DNA from 2 places in the Polaromonas sp. P1_E11 genome. Region 1 is predicted to be linked to the other one. Evidence: predicted binding sites of a transcription regulator. Region 1 holds the regulator's gene; the other holds the start of a gene.
The links. Region 1 encodes NrdR, which represses ribonucleotide reductase genes. Its sites were predicted from a motif close to CACNANATNTNGTG; they were not measured.
Positions count from the first base shown of each region.

Region 2: AC1D11_RS12390 (ribonucleoside-diphosphate reductase subunit alpha) is a predicted target of NrdR. The motif match lies at 1,554-1,567, and genes of this name have one in related genera.

Region 1 is NZ_JBFUBA010000002.1:318,299-325,900, reverse strand. It holds gene AC1D11_RS08970 (PilC/PilY family type IV pilus protein) at 1-2,020, opposite strand, end outside; gene AC1D11_RS08965 (pilus assembly PilX family protein) at 2,017-2,601, opposite strand; gene AC1D11_RS08960 (PilW family protein) at 2,598-3,542, opposite strand; gene pilV (type IV pilus modification protein PilV) at 3,539-4,135, opposite strand; gene AC1D11_RS08950 (GspH/FimT family pseudopilin) at 4,149-4,730, opposite strand; gene nrdR (transcriptional regulator NrdR) at 4,815-5,264, opposite strand; gene glyA (serine hydroxymethyltransferase) at 5,365-6,609, opposite strand; ZMP/ZTP riboswitch at 6,654-6,783, opposite strand; gene AC1D11_RS08935 (lytic transglycosylase domain-containing protein) at 6,922-7,602, opposite strand, start outside.
Region 2 is NZ_JBFUBA010000002.1:1,026,678-1,034,279, forward strand. It holds gene AC1D11_RS12380 (sigma-54-dependent transcriptional regulator) at 1-709, shown strand, start outside; gene ampD (1,6-anhydro-N-acetylmuramyl-L-alanine amidase AmpD) at 696-1,295, shown strand; gene AC1D11_RS12390 (ribonucleoside-diphosphate reductase subunit alpha) at 1,738-4,647, shown strand; gene AC1D11_RS12395 (ribonucleotide-diphosphate reductase subunit beta) at 4,779-6,002, shown strand; gene AC1D11_RS12400 (hypothetical protein) at 6,053-6,187, shown strand; gene AC1D11_RS12405 (histone H1-like DNA-binding protein) at 6,202-6,675, shown strand; gene AC1D11_RS12410 (DUF167 domain-containing protein) at 6,800-7,153, shown strand; gene AC1D11_RS12415 (carbohydrate kinase family protein) at 7,243-7,602, opposite strand, start outside.

The DNA.
Region 1 (7,602 bases):
CGTCCTGGTCGTAGTCGCCGCCTTGTTCGGAGTCTTCCCAGTTGATGAGGTATTTTCCGGCCGTTGGAGTCTGCGTGACGACCTTGAAATCGACCAGTGTTCCGCCGCCGCCGGTGCCCACATCAAGACGGTAGGCGGGTGAAATAAAAACAAACTTGCCCGGCTGGCCTGGCACAGGAATCTTGATGCGGGGATTGCCTGTCGCCAGGGCCACGCCGTAGGTGTCCACCCTGAAAGCCCGCCTGTTATTGGCCGGGATGGTGAAGTCGCTTCGGATAGGATTTACGTGTGCGTAAAGCGCAGCACCGGCCATTTTGTAGCCGCCGAACTGGGTCGGTGCCTCAGGGCAGATACCCGTAGCGTTGGCGAGGGAGGTGGCACCAGAGAAAGTCAGCGTCTTGTCGCTGCAATAGCCGTTGTTGCTGGCGCCGCTGCGTCCAATCGGCCACATTTTTCCGGCAGCAAACAAACCTTCCGCTGCGCCAATCTGATTGGTATAGGTGTCTACCGTGGTGGTGGACATGCCCGAAACACTTGGCGCTCCGGTCCATTGGTCGTTGTCAAACGAAGTCACGCTCGCGTTGAAATTCACAATGCTGCTTCTGCGGCACAGCCTGTCGCCAAAAGTCGCGACCGTTGAAGTCGCAAAAGGATCCGACCAGGCGGTGATGGTCAAGCCCAGGCTGTTGTCCCTGGTCGCCGGGGAGGCCACATAGGCAGCGGTGGCCGATGCGCCTGCAAGGTACCTGAGCGACTCCAGGTACATCTCACCCAAAGGGTTGCCCCAGCTTGAGCACTCGCCATCTACCAGGCCAATTTGCTGGAAATTACATTTGCCTGTGAGACTCTCATAGGTACCGTCAGCGTAGCTGTACCCGTAAATTTTGAGCTTGTTGAGCGCGGTAACAATGCCGTTGAAGTTTTTGAACTGACCGTCGTCAATATCGACCTCATCGGTAAACGAGGCCACATTTTTACGCAACACGCCGCCCGAGATGTTTTTGTCGTAACTCCCTGTCATCAACCCAAAAGCAGCCTCATTTCTTTCTCCGTACTTCTGGAGCAAGCCAACAGGTTTGTAATTTCCCAATGGATAAAGTTTGCAGCGCGCTTCTTCGTCTGCGGTAAATCCGCCGGTCAGGCCGGTTTTGCAAACCTCAACCCTGGCGGTATAACTGCCTGCCGCATACCCGGTACCGAGGCCTTTGGTTGCGCGGGATGGGTTGGAATTCGCCGCGTTCAAGCCGGTCAGCGCAGAGTTATTTCCGTTGGAGGCGGCCTTGTCTTCACTCCAGTAGCATTGCCAGCGTTCGTTGGCGTTCCACAATGCATAGTTTCCGTCCGCAACAAGAATGGACGGTGCAGCAGTACTGCTGAAGGAGGCGTTGCACAGCGTGATTTCCGCCTTCGTAAAAGGCGTCAGTTTGTTGATGTCTGCACCTACATAGTATTTCGCGAACGCATGGGCATCTGTCGGCAAATGGGCGCGCTCCAGCACCGTCAATGACGTGCCCGAAACGATCGAATCGTCCGTGCTTCTAAAGCCGCCATAGAGAATCCGGCGAACCACGTCCATGCGGGTCATGGTTGCCCAGTTCATGAAATTGCCGCTCCACTCCGAGTTTCCACCGGTGTAGTTGCAATAGCCGTCGCTGGCTACCTGCCTGGTGGGGGCAAAGCGGTTGTTGGTGGTGCTGTACTGGTAGCAGCGCTGGTTGTCAAAATAACCGTAGTACTTATAAGAGTGTACGTATTGGGTCTCTGGAAGACCGTCTCCGTCAAGGTCGGAATATTCGTTGTAGGCTTTGTAGAAGAGCTGATGGTCGCGCGACAGGTTGAGCATGACCATAGGCGCGCCTTTTATCTCGGAAAGAAAAGGGGGCAAAGGCGTGAAGTTCACCGCGTGCGTTTGCAACGCCAGCAAAGCGCTTCCCAGCAACAGTACGAGTTTGAAGCGCTCCCTGAGCCAGGTATAAACGGTTTGTTTTTTAAACCAAGATATTCCGTGAGTGGTAGTCATATGGGAAGTGCCTTAACTGCGGACTGAAGCATGATCTGGGTGGAGGTATTTACGCCAAAGCCGACGGCTGTAATGCGATACACGGTGGAGTCGCCAAGAGGAAAGTATTCAAGCAAATAGCGCGGCTGCTGCGCCACCACAGGAAGTGCCGCAGCACCCGTGTAGGTGCCGTAAGCAACGCTTGCGCCGCTGGTGGCCCACTTGGTTGTGTCTTCCCAAACCGGGGTCACCATTGCGCTGGAATCACATCTGCCTAACGGGCAAGTTGTGTCGAAACCGTCGCCGCGGTTAATCAGTTCGGCCCGGCAGCCGACAATGGCTGTGGTGCATAGCGTGCCATCGACGCGCGTGTTTTTTATATCCAGTTCCGCATCGCGCAAAGCCGCTTCGGCGGCCTGAAAGGCCAGATTGCGGTCGGATTCATTTCGAGCAATCCTTGACGAGAAGGTTGAGCTTTGCATTGCGGTAACTCCGAGGGCACTCAGAATCACCAGAAAGATCATGACAATGACCAGCGATATTCCCCGTTGATTGGGGGTGCGTGGCGGCATGTCCCAACGAAAATGATGAGAACTCTTCATGCTGGCGTCCTGTTTCTTAAGTTCACAATGCTTGTAAACCGTCTAAAACTCTGTGAGGGCGGCGGCGTAAAACTGTTTCCGTAACAGTCCGTGACCTGCGTCGCCGTGTCATTGCCCGACGCCTGAATGGATTTGGTCAGCACGCATACCTCCACAGCAACTACCTGCGCCCAGGTTCCCGCGGCTTCGATGGTTGCGGCCGTGTTTCCGGCTTGAGCCGCATTTTTGTCTATGGTGGATGGCGTCAAGTACGTTATGGCCATCTGGTGGACACCGGGGATGAGCGGTTGTGCCTGGAATGTCGCCGTGGCCCCCGCCACTGTCGTTGGGTCGGTGACGCAGCTCAACTGTCCCATGGTGGTGGTTCCGTAGGGCGTCTGGGCCGTGGCGGTGGAGATAAAGAAATACGACCGCACTTCATAAGTGGGGCTGCCACCCGCAGGAATACTTGCAACAGTGACCGGCGCGTTGCCCAGGCAATCGAAACCCTGAAATTTTGCACCGGATGTGTTGTTCGCGTCGGTATCGTAGAAGATGCCAATGGAGGCGGACCGTGTGGTGCCTGCCGGGGTCGAGCCCAAACAGGCCAGGTCTGTGGTCGAGGTTGCTGTTTTGGGGTTGGTCATTCCAAAATCGCAACCACGGATTTTTAAATCGCTCGGACCTTGCGGCCCATTGGCCTTGGGGTCAATTGAAACGTAACCGGCGCTTTGAATATTTCTTGCAAGCAGGTTCAGCGCAAACCGGCCACTTTCCTCCATTTGCGAGTTTTCAGTGACTGCATTAAAGGCTTGCTTGGAATACAGATAAGTTGATGAGGCAACAACTGACAGAATAAGGCCGATCACCAGACCGACCATTAACTCGATCAGTGTCAATCCCGAGTTTTGGCTCGGCCGGGAGCCTTGTAAAGCTTGAATAGGGCGCATGCTTGTACTCATGGAATGATGTCAGTTCTGGAGCACCGAACTCCGTCGGGGACTGCCGCCGCGGCCGGGCAACAGTTTCGCCAGGCGATGCCACTGGTTGCGCTGGTGCAGACGGTGGAGGTCTGAAGGACGCCCGTGGTGGAATTGATGAATTCCTTGTCCACATACATGGCCGTGACGACATATCCCGTGCTGCTGGCACCTTCAAGGTTGACTGCGCCGCCTGGAAGCGCCGCTTGAGCTTTTGCCAGCCACGCCGATAAGTCGTCATCGGCAATCTGCTTTGTCGTGCAGGCCGCGCCCGAGGTGCGGCAGTTATTGCTGGTGAGGCTGGCAGTCTTGGCGGTTGTGTAATTGGCGGTATAGACGTAATAGCCATTGGTCCCGCCAAGAGGGTTCGCTCTGATGCGCTCACTGATGTCGCCCGTCAGTTCGGCAATCCGGTGAGTCGCCCACGACGATTTTTGATACGCCAGTGCGTTCATCTGCAGACTGGCAAGACCTAACAAGCCCAGCGACAGGATCAGAATCGAGACGAGCGCCTCAATCAGCGTGGCGCCGCGCTCGTGATGGTGGAACGACTGGATTTTTTGTTTCTGTTTCATGGTGAGGTCATGGTCAAAATGCGTCACATTGGCTGGCGGAATATGGGATAACCCGTACGCGTCCTGGCTTGCTTATGCAAACAGATCTTCCATACTTGAATTCGTATGCAGTATCTGAGGCTGCCACTGCGTGGATGTCGAATCGGTGAGCAGTTTGCGACATGCCGACTGCCCCAAACTTGATGTTTCCAACACCTGCGGGCCTGACGAAAGCGGTTTCGGTCCCATTTACGTCCATCGCAGGTATGGTTTTGAGCAGGATGTCACCGGTGTTTCGGGTATCGCTGCCATCAACGTCCACAAATACCTGGATCTCATATTGGTTCCAGAACTGGGAGGAGACGCAGGTGTTCGCGGCGTTATCTTTAGGGCAAATGATCACCGATTGATTCCGCACGAGGGCTTCACTGCGAGCGTAGTTAATCAGCCCTATAAACCCGTTCACGTTGGAGGACAGCTGATTGCTGACAATGAAGGATCTCAGGTTGGGCAGCGCCACGGCCATTAAAGCGCCCAGAACCGTCATGGTGATCAGCACTTCAATCAGCGTGAAACCTTTTTGAAGGCGACCAATGCGCAATGTGTGAAGATTCATTTACGCAGTGTAAGCAAGCCCTACATAAAGATCGCTGCCGCCCATCGCGACCAATACGCCACCTGTCGGCGCCAGGGTTTTCCCTTACCGTCGAACCTCGTCCACCAGCGTCTTGAACTCGTCAATATCCTCAAAACTGCGGTAGACGCTCGCAAAGCGGACGTAGGCGACCTTGTCGAGCTTGCGGAGCTCACGCATGACGAGCTCGCCGATGCGGTTGGAAGGCACTTCCCGCAGCCCCAGGCTCAGGAGCTTTTCCTCGATGCGTTCAACCGCCGAGTCGACCTGCTCGGTGCTGACGGGCCGCTTGCGCAGCGCCAGGTTCAGGGACGCCAGGACTTTGCTGCGCTTGTATTCGATGCGCCTGCCGTCCTTCTTGACGATGGACGGGAAGGTGACATCGGGCCGCTCATAGGTTGTGAAGCGCTTTTCGCATGCACCGCACTGGCGGCGGCGGCGTATGAATTCGGCGTCTTCGCCCACCCGCGTTTCCACGACCTGGGTTTCAAGGTGGCCGCAGAACGGGCATTTCATGGGGTTGGGCCTGAATTTAAAGGTGTAAATCGGCCTCCAGCCCAATCAGGACGAGCGCAAGCAGCTATTAAAATCATAGTGCCTGCGCTGTCCGTCATGATCAGCGGTAGACCGGGAAGCGGCTGGTCAGGGCGTGAACCTTGGCGCGGACCGCTTCGATGTTGGCCCCGTCGCGCGGGTTGTCGAGCACGTCGGCGATCAGGTTGGCCGTGGCGCGGGCTTCTTCGTCCTTGAAGCCGCGCGTCGTCATGGCCGGGGTGCCAATGCGCACGCCGCTGGTGACCATCGGCTTTTCCGGGTCGTTCGGGATGGCGTTCTTGTTGATCGTCATGTGGGCGCTGCCCAGCACGGCTTCGGCTTCCTTGCCGGTGATGCCCTTGGCGCGCAGGTCGACCAGCATGACGTGGCTTTCAGTGCGGCCGCTGACGATGCGCAGGCCGCGCTGGGTCAGGGTGTCGGCCACGATCTGGGCGTTCTTCACGACCTGCTGCTGGTAAGCCTTGAACTCGGGCGCCATGGCTTCCTTGAAGGCCACGGCCTTGGCGGCAATCACGTGCATCAGCGGGCCGCCTTGCAGGCCGGGGAAGATGGCGCTGTTGATGGCTTTTTCGTGCTCGGCCTTCATCAGGATGATGCCGCCGCGCGGGCCGCGCAGGCTCTTGTGTGTGGTCGAGGTGACGATGTCGGCGTGCGGCACCGGGTTGGGGTACACGCCTGCGGCCACCAGGCCGGCGTAGTGGGCAATGTCGACCATGAAGATCGCGCCGACGGCCTTGGCCACCTTGGCGAAGCGCTCGAAATCGATGCGCAGGCTGTAGGCGGAGGCGCCCGCGATGATCAGCTTGGGCTTGGTCTCGTGGGCCTTGCGCTCCATCGCGTCGTAGTCGATCTCTTCCTTGTCGTTGAGGCCGTAAGAGACGACGTTGAACCACTTGCCGCTCATATTAAGGGCCATGCCGTGCGTCAGGTGGCCGCCTTCGGCCAGGCTCATGCCCATGATGGTGTCGCCGGGCTTGAGGAAAGCCAGGAACACGGCCTCATTGGCCGATGCGCCGCAATGCGGCTGCACGTTGGCGGCCTCGGCGCCGAAGATGGCCTTGATGCGATCAATGGCCAGCTGCTCGGCCACGTCCACGTGCTCGCAGCCGCCGTAGTAGCGGCGGCCGGGGTAGCCTTCGGCGTATTTGTTGGTGAGCTGCGAGCCCTGCGCGGCCATGACGGCGGGCGAGGCGTAGTTTTCGCTGGCGATCAGCTCGATGTGGTGTTCTTGCCGGGCGTTTTCAGCCTGGATGGCAGCGAAGATTTCGGGGTCGGTTTGTTCAACCAGGATGTTGCGGTGGTACATGGCAGTCCTTAAAGACGTGGTCCCTGCTCTTCAATGAATGAAACAAGGGCTGCCCAGGCGAACGGCTGAACGCTTCGGCCCAACGGCTTTCAGCGGTGCGCTTCCCAGTGGTGTCCCACGTCAGCTCCAATGGTTGCGAAAACCTTGAGCCTATCGCCAGTTGCGCACCTCGCTAGTGTAACTGAGCGCGCCCAAAACCTGCCGCCTCCGGGGTTCTTCACCTGCAGCCCGAAAAGCAAAAAGCCGGGGCGCTGGCAGCGGCCCGGCTTTTTGGCAGTGGATGGGGTGAAAAGGCCCCACAAAGCGGCCGAATCAGGACTGGTTCAGCAGCGCCACCTTGTCAGGCGTCTTGCCATCAGCGTCGGGTGTGGCCGGCAGGGAGGCCGGCACCGGGCGCGACGAGCCACCGGGTGTGGTGAAGAAAGGCGAGGGCGCACCGCGCTTGGAGGCAGACGCCACCACAGCCAGCAGGCGAGCATGTTCGCCCATCACCTTGCCGGCGTAGCCGCCGTCGTCGTCCATGTTGGCTGCGCCCACATAGTATTTGAGGCCGCCTTCGATGGAGCCGGCGCGGGCGATGCATTCCTGCAGCACCTTGACGCCGACGCGCAGGTTGGTCACCGGGTCAAACGCCGCCAGCTTGCCGCCGAAGTTGTCGTACTTGTCGTGGTGCACCTTGGTCATGACCTGCATCAGGCCCTGCGCGCCCACCGGGCTTTGCGCGAACGGGTTGAAGCCGGACTCGATCGCCATGATGGCCAGGATCAGGGTGGGGTCGAGCTTGGCTTTCTGGCCGATCTCGAAGGCCTCGGCCACCAGCACGCTCAGCGGCTCGGGCGCGACGCCGTACTTCTTGCTCAGCCAGTAGGCCACTGCCGCCTGTTGGGCGGGCAGGTCTTTCGGGTTGGACGCCGTGGCGCGCTCAATGGCGGCCGGCTCGGTAAAACCGATGGCGGCCTCCTGGCGCTGCTGCAGCCAGGTCATGAGCTTGAA
Region 2 (7,602 bases), 710 kb from region 1:
GGACCGGCAAGGCTACTTCCAGGCAGCCAAGGGCGGAACCCTGTTTCTCGATGAAATCGGCGACCTGCCGCTGGCCATGCAATCCAAACTCCTGCGCGCTATCCAGGAGCGCACCGTCAGGCCGCTGGGTTCGCCGCAAGAAGATACCGTGGACGTGCGCATCGTCAGCGCAACACACAAAAACCTGGCGGCGGAAGCCCAGGAAGGGACATTCCGCCAGGATCTTTATTACCGGCTCAACGTGATTGAAATTGCCGTGCCGGCCCTGCGCGAACGCAGGGAGGATTTGCCGGCACTCTGCACTGCCCTGCTGTCAAGAATCTGCCAGGAGTCCGGGTTCAAGATGCCCGAGTTGACGGACGCCGTGATGGAACAGCTGCAGTCCAGGCCCTTTAACGGCAATGTCAGGGAGCTGGAAAACATCCTGCACCGGGCGGTGGCGCTCGGCGAAGGAAGCGCACTGCATTTTGATGCGCCGGCCGAAGAACATGTCCCCGTCCCGGAAAACCTGCAGGATTACCTGGATGGGCAAGAGCGAAACATCCTGACCAAGGTTTTGCTGGAAACCGGCTTCAATCGCACGGCCGCCGCCGCGAGGCTGGGTTTGAGCCTGCGGCAGATCCGCTACCGCATTGCACGCCTGAATATCGCCACGCCGGGCAATGACGACCTGGCCGACGGACTTGACCCTGCCGATGACCCCGCCTGAAAGGCCCAATGCCCTTCCCCGGCCTTTGTGGCAAAACGGCTGGTACCGCTATGCACGCGCACTGGCTTCGCCCAACTTTGGCCCACGCCCTCCCGGTACGCAAATCGACCTGATCGTCATCCACTCCATCAGCCTGCCGCCAGGTGAGTTCGGCAATGACAACGTCCAGCGCCTTTTCACCAACCAGCTCGACTGGGAGGCACACGCTTACTTTCAGGGCATTCGCGGCCTGCAGGTTTCATCGCACTTTTTCATCGCCCGAACCGGCGCGCTGTGGCAATTTGTGAGCGGTGACGACCGTGCCTGGCATGCCGGGGAATCCAGCTACCGCGGACGCACCAACTGCAACGACGATTCCATCGGCATTGAACTGGAAGGCCTTGAAGGGGATACCTTTGAAGCGTCCCAATATGAAACCCTGACCGGGCTATGCGCCTCGCTTTTGCAGCGCTATCCCATCGAGCATATCGCCGGGCACGAGCACATTGCACCCGGCCGCAAGCAGGACCCGGGCCCTGGCTTCAACTGGCCTCTGCTGCAAAAATCGCTGTCGTCACCAGCTAGGTGTTTTCCCGAAATCATGTGACCAGCGCACCCTGACGCGCTCACCATTGCGGTGCGTCTCGCTGTCGAAATTTCCGGTTATTTTTACCGCGCCAGCAGCGACCGGCGCTCCCAACCAAAAGCCCGCGAAAAGTCGCGCCACAGCGCTGCATCAGCTTCGCAAGCCTGATGGCATCAGGCTTTCAGCGAAGTTGAACGAGCCGCCATCAAGCCCTGATCGAGTCGTCTGGAATGGGGCCCAAAAAGCCACAAAACGTAACGGTGCATTTAGTCAGCGATACACTACCTGTAGTGGCTTGTATTCCCTCCATACCCTAGGTATAGTGTCTAAGCCCTAATTCAGTTTGATGTAATTCGGGTCAGGAAATGAAGGAGCAGGTTGATAGACCTGTGCAATACCTCAATGTATCCAGAGACCCCGAACAGCGCATCAAACCACCATAAAACAAAGCAAAGAGGAAGTCATGCAAACTGCACAACACGCGGTGCCCGTCACGTCGAGCGTTCTGGCAAGCAACCCAGCAACCGGCGATACCAACGCGCAAAGCAACCCGCTCGCCCATTACCAGATCATCCGCCGCAATGGCGGTGTGGTGCCGTTCGAACCCAACAAGATCGCCGTGGCCATGATGAAGGCTTTCCTGGCCGTGCATGGCACGCAGGGTGCGGCTTCGGCCAGCGTCCGAGAAACGGTTGACGGCCTGACCCAGGCGGTCATCCGCGCCCTGATGCGTTCGCGCCCAGGCGGTGGAACCTTTCATATAGAAGACGTGCAGGACCAGGTCGAGCTGGGCCTGATGCGCGGCGGCCACCACGAGATTGCCCGCGCTTACGTGCTGTACCGCGAAAAGCGCACGCAGGAGCGCGCACGCCAGCCGCAAACCCAGGCGCCCGCGGCACCGCTGATCCATGTGACCGACCGCGGCAACCGCGTCGCGCTGGACATTCGCAACCTGCAGGCGTTGATTGAAGCCTCCTGCGCCAACCTGGGCGCGGATATCAAGCCCGACCCGATCGTTGCGGAAACCATGCGCAACCTCTATGACGGTGTGCCCATTGACGAGGTCTACAAGGCGTCCATCCTGGCAGCGCGCACCCTGATCGAGAAAGACCCTGACTACACCTACGCCACCGCACGCCTGCTGATGCACACCATCCGCCGCGAAGTGCTGGGTGAAGAAGTCAGCCAGGAAGACATGGCGATTCGCTACGCCGAGTATTTTCCGCAGTTCATCGCCAAGGGCGTGCAAAACGAGTTGCTCGACGAAAAGCTCCAGCAGTTCGACCTGACCCGCCTGGGAGCCGCGCTCAAGCCCGAGCGCGACCTGAAATTCGACTACCTCGGCCTGCAAACCCTGTTTGACCGCTATTTCCTGCACGTGCGCAAGCAGCGCATTGAGCTACCACAGGCTTTCTTTATGCGCGTGGCCATGGGCCTGTCGCTCAACGAGATCAACCGTGAAGAGCGCGCGATCGAGTTCTACGAAATCCTGTCGTCCTTCGACTTCATGTCGAGCACGCCCACCCTGTTCAACGCCGGCACCCTGCGCTCGCAGCTGTCGTCGTGCTACCTGACGACCGTCGCCGACGACCTGGGCGGCATCTACGACGCCATCAAGGAAAACGCCCTGCTGTCCAAATTTGCCGGCGGCCTGGGCAATGACTGGACGCCTGTGCGCGCCCTGGGCGCTCATATCAAGGGCACCAACGGCGAATCACAAGGCGTTGTGCCTTTCCTCAAAGTCGTCAACGACACCGCCGTGGCGGTTAACCAGGGAGGCAAGCGCAAGGGCGCCGTCTGCGCCTACCTGGAAACCTGGCACCTGGATATTGAAGAGTTCCTGGAACTGCGCAAGAACACCGGCGACGACCGCCGCCGTACGCACGACATGAACACCGCCAACTGGATTCCCGACCTCTTCATGCGCCGCGTGATGGAAAAGGGCAGCTGGACGCTGTTCTCGCCCTCCGACACGCCCGACCTGCACGACAAGTTCGGCAAAGACTTCGAAAAGATCTATACCGCCTACGAAGCCAAGGCCGAGCGCGGCGAGATCAAGCCATCCCGCAAGCTGCAGGCCACCGACATGTGGCGCAAGATGCTGTCCATGCTGTTTGAAACCGGCCATCCCTGGATCACCTTCAAGGACGCCTGCAACGTGCGCTCGCCGCAGCAGCATGCCGGCGTTGTGCATTCGTCCAACCTGTGCACCGAGATCACCCTCAACACCAGCGACACCGAAACCGCTGTCTGCAACCTGGGCTCGGTCAACCTCGTCCAGCACTTGAAAGACGGCGCAGTCGACCACGAGAAGCTTAAAAAGACCATCACCACGGCCATGCGCATGCTGGACAACGTGATCGACATCAACTACTACGCCGTCAAAAAGGCCCGTGATTCCAACATGCGCCATCGCCCTGTGGGCCTGGGCATCATGGGTTTCCAGGACTGCCTGTATGAACTGCGTGTTCCCTATGCTTCCCAGGAAGCCGTCGAGTTCGCCGACAAGTCCATGGAAGCCGTCTGCTACCACGCCTATTGGGCGTCGACCGAACTGGCCAAAGAGCGCGGCAAGTACGCCACGTACAAAGGCTCACTCTGGGACAAGGGCATCCTGCCGCTGGACACGCTGGACATGCTGGCCGAGCAGCGCGGTGGCTATGTGGAAGTCGACCGCTCCGCCAGCCTTGACTGGGACGCCTTGCGCAAGAAGATTGCCAAAGACGGCATGCGCAATTCCAACTGCGTGGCCATTGCGCCCACAGCCACCATCTCCAACATCATCGGGGTGGATGCCTGTATCGAACCCTGCTTCGGCAACCTGTCGGTCAAGTCCAACCTGTCCGGCGAATTCACGGTCATCAACCACTACCTGGTCCGCGACCTGAAGCGCCTCGGGCTGTGGGACGACGTGATGGTGGTGGATCTGAAGCACTTTGACGGCTCCCTGCGTCCGATCGATCGCGTGCCGCAGGACGTCAAGGCGCTCTACGCCACGGCGTTTGAGATTGAAACTTCCTGGATTGTCGAAGCGGCAGCGCGCCGCCAGAAGTGGATTGATCAGGCACAGTCGCTCAACATTTATATGGCGGGCGCTTCGGGCAAAAAGCTCGACGACACCTACAAACTGGCCTGGCTGCGGGGCCTCAAGACGACTTACTACCTGCGCACGCAAAGCGCTACTCATGCCGAGAAGTCGACTGTGACGGCCGGAAAAATGAACTCGGTTTCTTCCGGCACGGCAACTTCGGGCGGCGGCATGAGCGCGCTTGAAGCGGCCGCCGCTGCAGCTCAGGCCCAGATGAGTGCATCACCTGCGACCGACATCAAGTTCTGCGCAATCGATGACCCCGGTTGCGAGGCCTGCCAATAAAAAGTCGAATCGTGCGCTGAGCTTCATCGCACGATTCGATGTAATTGAGCAACACAATTTTGTAGCGATGTGAATGAACACTTTTCATTTTGTATCGCTGCTTTCATAATCCCAAAGTATTGGAAACCTCTATGTTGACCTGGGACGAAGAAGTCAAACCATCTTTGCAAACATCTCACAACAGCGGCTTGCCTGAAGGCCGCTCGATGGAACTTCCGCCTCTTTCTTTGAACACTGCCGAGCAGCCCCAGGCGCAAGTGCGCATGCTCAACGACGGCGCGTTCACACCTGTGCAAGCTGCAGCACCTTCTACGCCTGCCGCTGCACCCGCCAAGGCGCAACGCGTCAAGGCCTCCGACAAACGCATCATCAATGGTCAGACCGACGTCAACCAGCTGGTGCCGTTCAAATACAAGTGGGCCTGGGAAAAATACCTCGCCACCTGCGCCAACCACTGGATGCCGCAGGAAGTGAACATGACACGCGACATCGCGCTCTGGAAAGACCCGAACGGCCTGACCGAAGACGAACGCCGCCTGGTCAAGCGCAACCTGGGTTTCTTCGTGACCGCCGACTCGCTGGCCGCCAACAACATCGTGCTGGGCACTTACCGCCACATCACAGCACCCGAATGCCGCCAGTTCCTGCTGCGCCAGGCTTTTGAAGAGGCCATCCACACCCATGCCTATCAGTACATCACTGAATCGCTGGGCCTGGACGAAGCCGAAATCTTCAACGCCTATAACGAAGTGCAATCCATCAAGGACAAGGACCAGTTCCTGATTCCTTTCATTGAAGTGATCTCCGACCCCCACTTCAAGACCGGCACCACCGAGGCCGACCAGACCCTGCTCAAGTCGCTGATCGTGTTTGCCTGCCTGATGGAAGGCCTGTTCTTCTACGTGGGCTTCACACAGATTCTGGCCCTGGGCCGCCAGAACAAAATGACAGGTGCCGCCGAGCAGTACCAGTACATCCTGCGTGACGAGTCGATGCACTGCAACTTCGGTATCGACCTGATCAACCAGCTCAAACTGGAAAACCCCCATCTCTGGACCGCAGAATTCAAAGCCGAGATCAAAGCCCTGTTCATGAAAGCCGTCGAACTGGAATACCGCTATGCCGAAGACACCATGCCGCGCGGCGTGCTCGGCCTCAATGCGTCCATGTTCAAAGGCTACCTCCGCTACATTGCCAATCGCCGCGCCACGCAGATCGGACTTGAAACTCTCTTCCCCAACGAGGAGAATCCGTTCCCATGGATGAGCGAAATGATCGACCTGAAAAAAGAGCGTAACTTTTTTGAAACCCGTGTGATCGAGTACCAGTCCGGTGGTGCCCTTTCCTGGGATTGATTGACAAGAAAAATACGCGAGACAAGCGACCAATGATTTCAAGAATTGCAATGACCAATGACAGCACCGAAGAGTGCGCGTTGGGCATTGCTCCTGTGTTCGCGGCGCTGGGACCGGTTTATCCGGGGCCCAACGCCGTGAATCGCTTTACGTACTCCAACCGTGAAGTGCTCTTTGCAACGTGATCAAGGAGAAAACTATGGCAACTGCGAAAAAAACTGCGGCTAAAAAAGCTGCTCCAAAGAAAGCCCCTGCGAAAAAAGTAGCGGCTAAGAAGGCTCCTGCGAAAAAAGCAGCAGCGAAAAAAGCTCCGGCTAAAAAAGCTCCAGCGAAAAAAGTAGCGGCTAAGAAGCCAGCTGCGAAAAAATCGCCAGCGAAAAAGCCAGCAGCCAAGAAGGTAGCGGCCAAGAAGCCAGCGGCGAAGAAAGCCGCTGCGAAAAAGCCGGCAGCCAAGAAGGCCGCGAAAAAGGTAGCGAAGAAACCAGCGGCGAAAAAAGCCGCTGCGAAGAAGCCTGCCGCCAAGAAAGCAGCGAAAAAGCCCGCTGCGAAGAAAGCCGCGAAAAAACCTGCTGCCAAAGCTGCGAAAGCACCCGCTGCAGCGGCTGCCCCTGCGGCTCAGACTACTCTGAACCCGCAAGCTGCCTGGCCGTTTCCAACAGCCAGCAAGCCGTAAGCAGTAAGGTATTTCTGCTTGGAGCCCGATATCGAAAGGTGTCGGGCTTTTTTCATGGCTGGCCCGTTCCTGAGGCCGCCCATAATCGCCGCCCCTGTTTACCGCCGCCGGACCACTCCAGCCCATGAAATCGCTCCCCGCGTTGCCTGAACTTCCTTTTCTGCGACGGGAAAAGAATGGGGACGTACTGATCGACATCCATGTGGTGCCCAACGCCGCCAAAACCGAGATGATGGGCCTGCATGGAGAGGCCGGCCAGCAGGCGCTGCGCCTGCGATTGCAGGCACCGCCCGTGGAAGGCAAAGCCAATCAGGCCCTGGTGAAATGGCTGGCCGGTTGTCTCCGCGTTCCGCAGCAGGCGGTCACGCTGACCCGCGGAGAGGCTTCAAGGCGCAAGCAGTTGCGCGTCAGCGCCGCAGTTGCAAGCCAGGCTGCGTGGAATGAATGGCTGAAAGCACTGGGCCACCGCGAGCCATAGTCCCGCGTAAGGCACCGCGAGAAAGAGAAGAAAGGGAGATTCGCTGCCCGCTACTAATTTGATAGCTGGTTGCGCCCGTCCTGTCGCGCTCAATCGCCGATTTGTTCTGAACTCAGCGTGTAGTTCTGACCACCGCGTGTCGCGATCTTGTGTGCGCCCACCCTGTTACCCAACGCGGCGCAGCGGTCCAGCGCCCAGCCTTTTTCCAGGCCAAACAGCAAAGCGCCGCGAAAAGCATCGCCGCATCCCGTCGGGTCGACCACTGTTTCGGCCTTCACCGGCGGGACCAGGGTTTTCTCGCCGCCAATCCAGACTTCGCAACCCTCTGCACCCAGCGTCACCACCAGGCCCTGCACTCGTCGGGACAACTCGGCGCAGGACAGGCCCGTGCGGTCGCACAGCATTTTGGCCTCGTAATCGTTGACGGTCACCCAGGTCGAAAGCTCCAC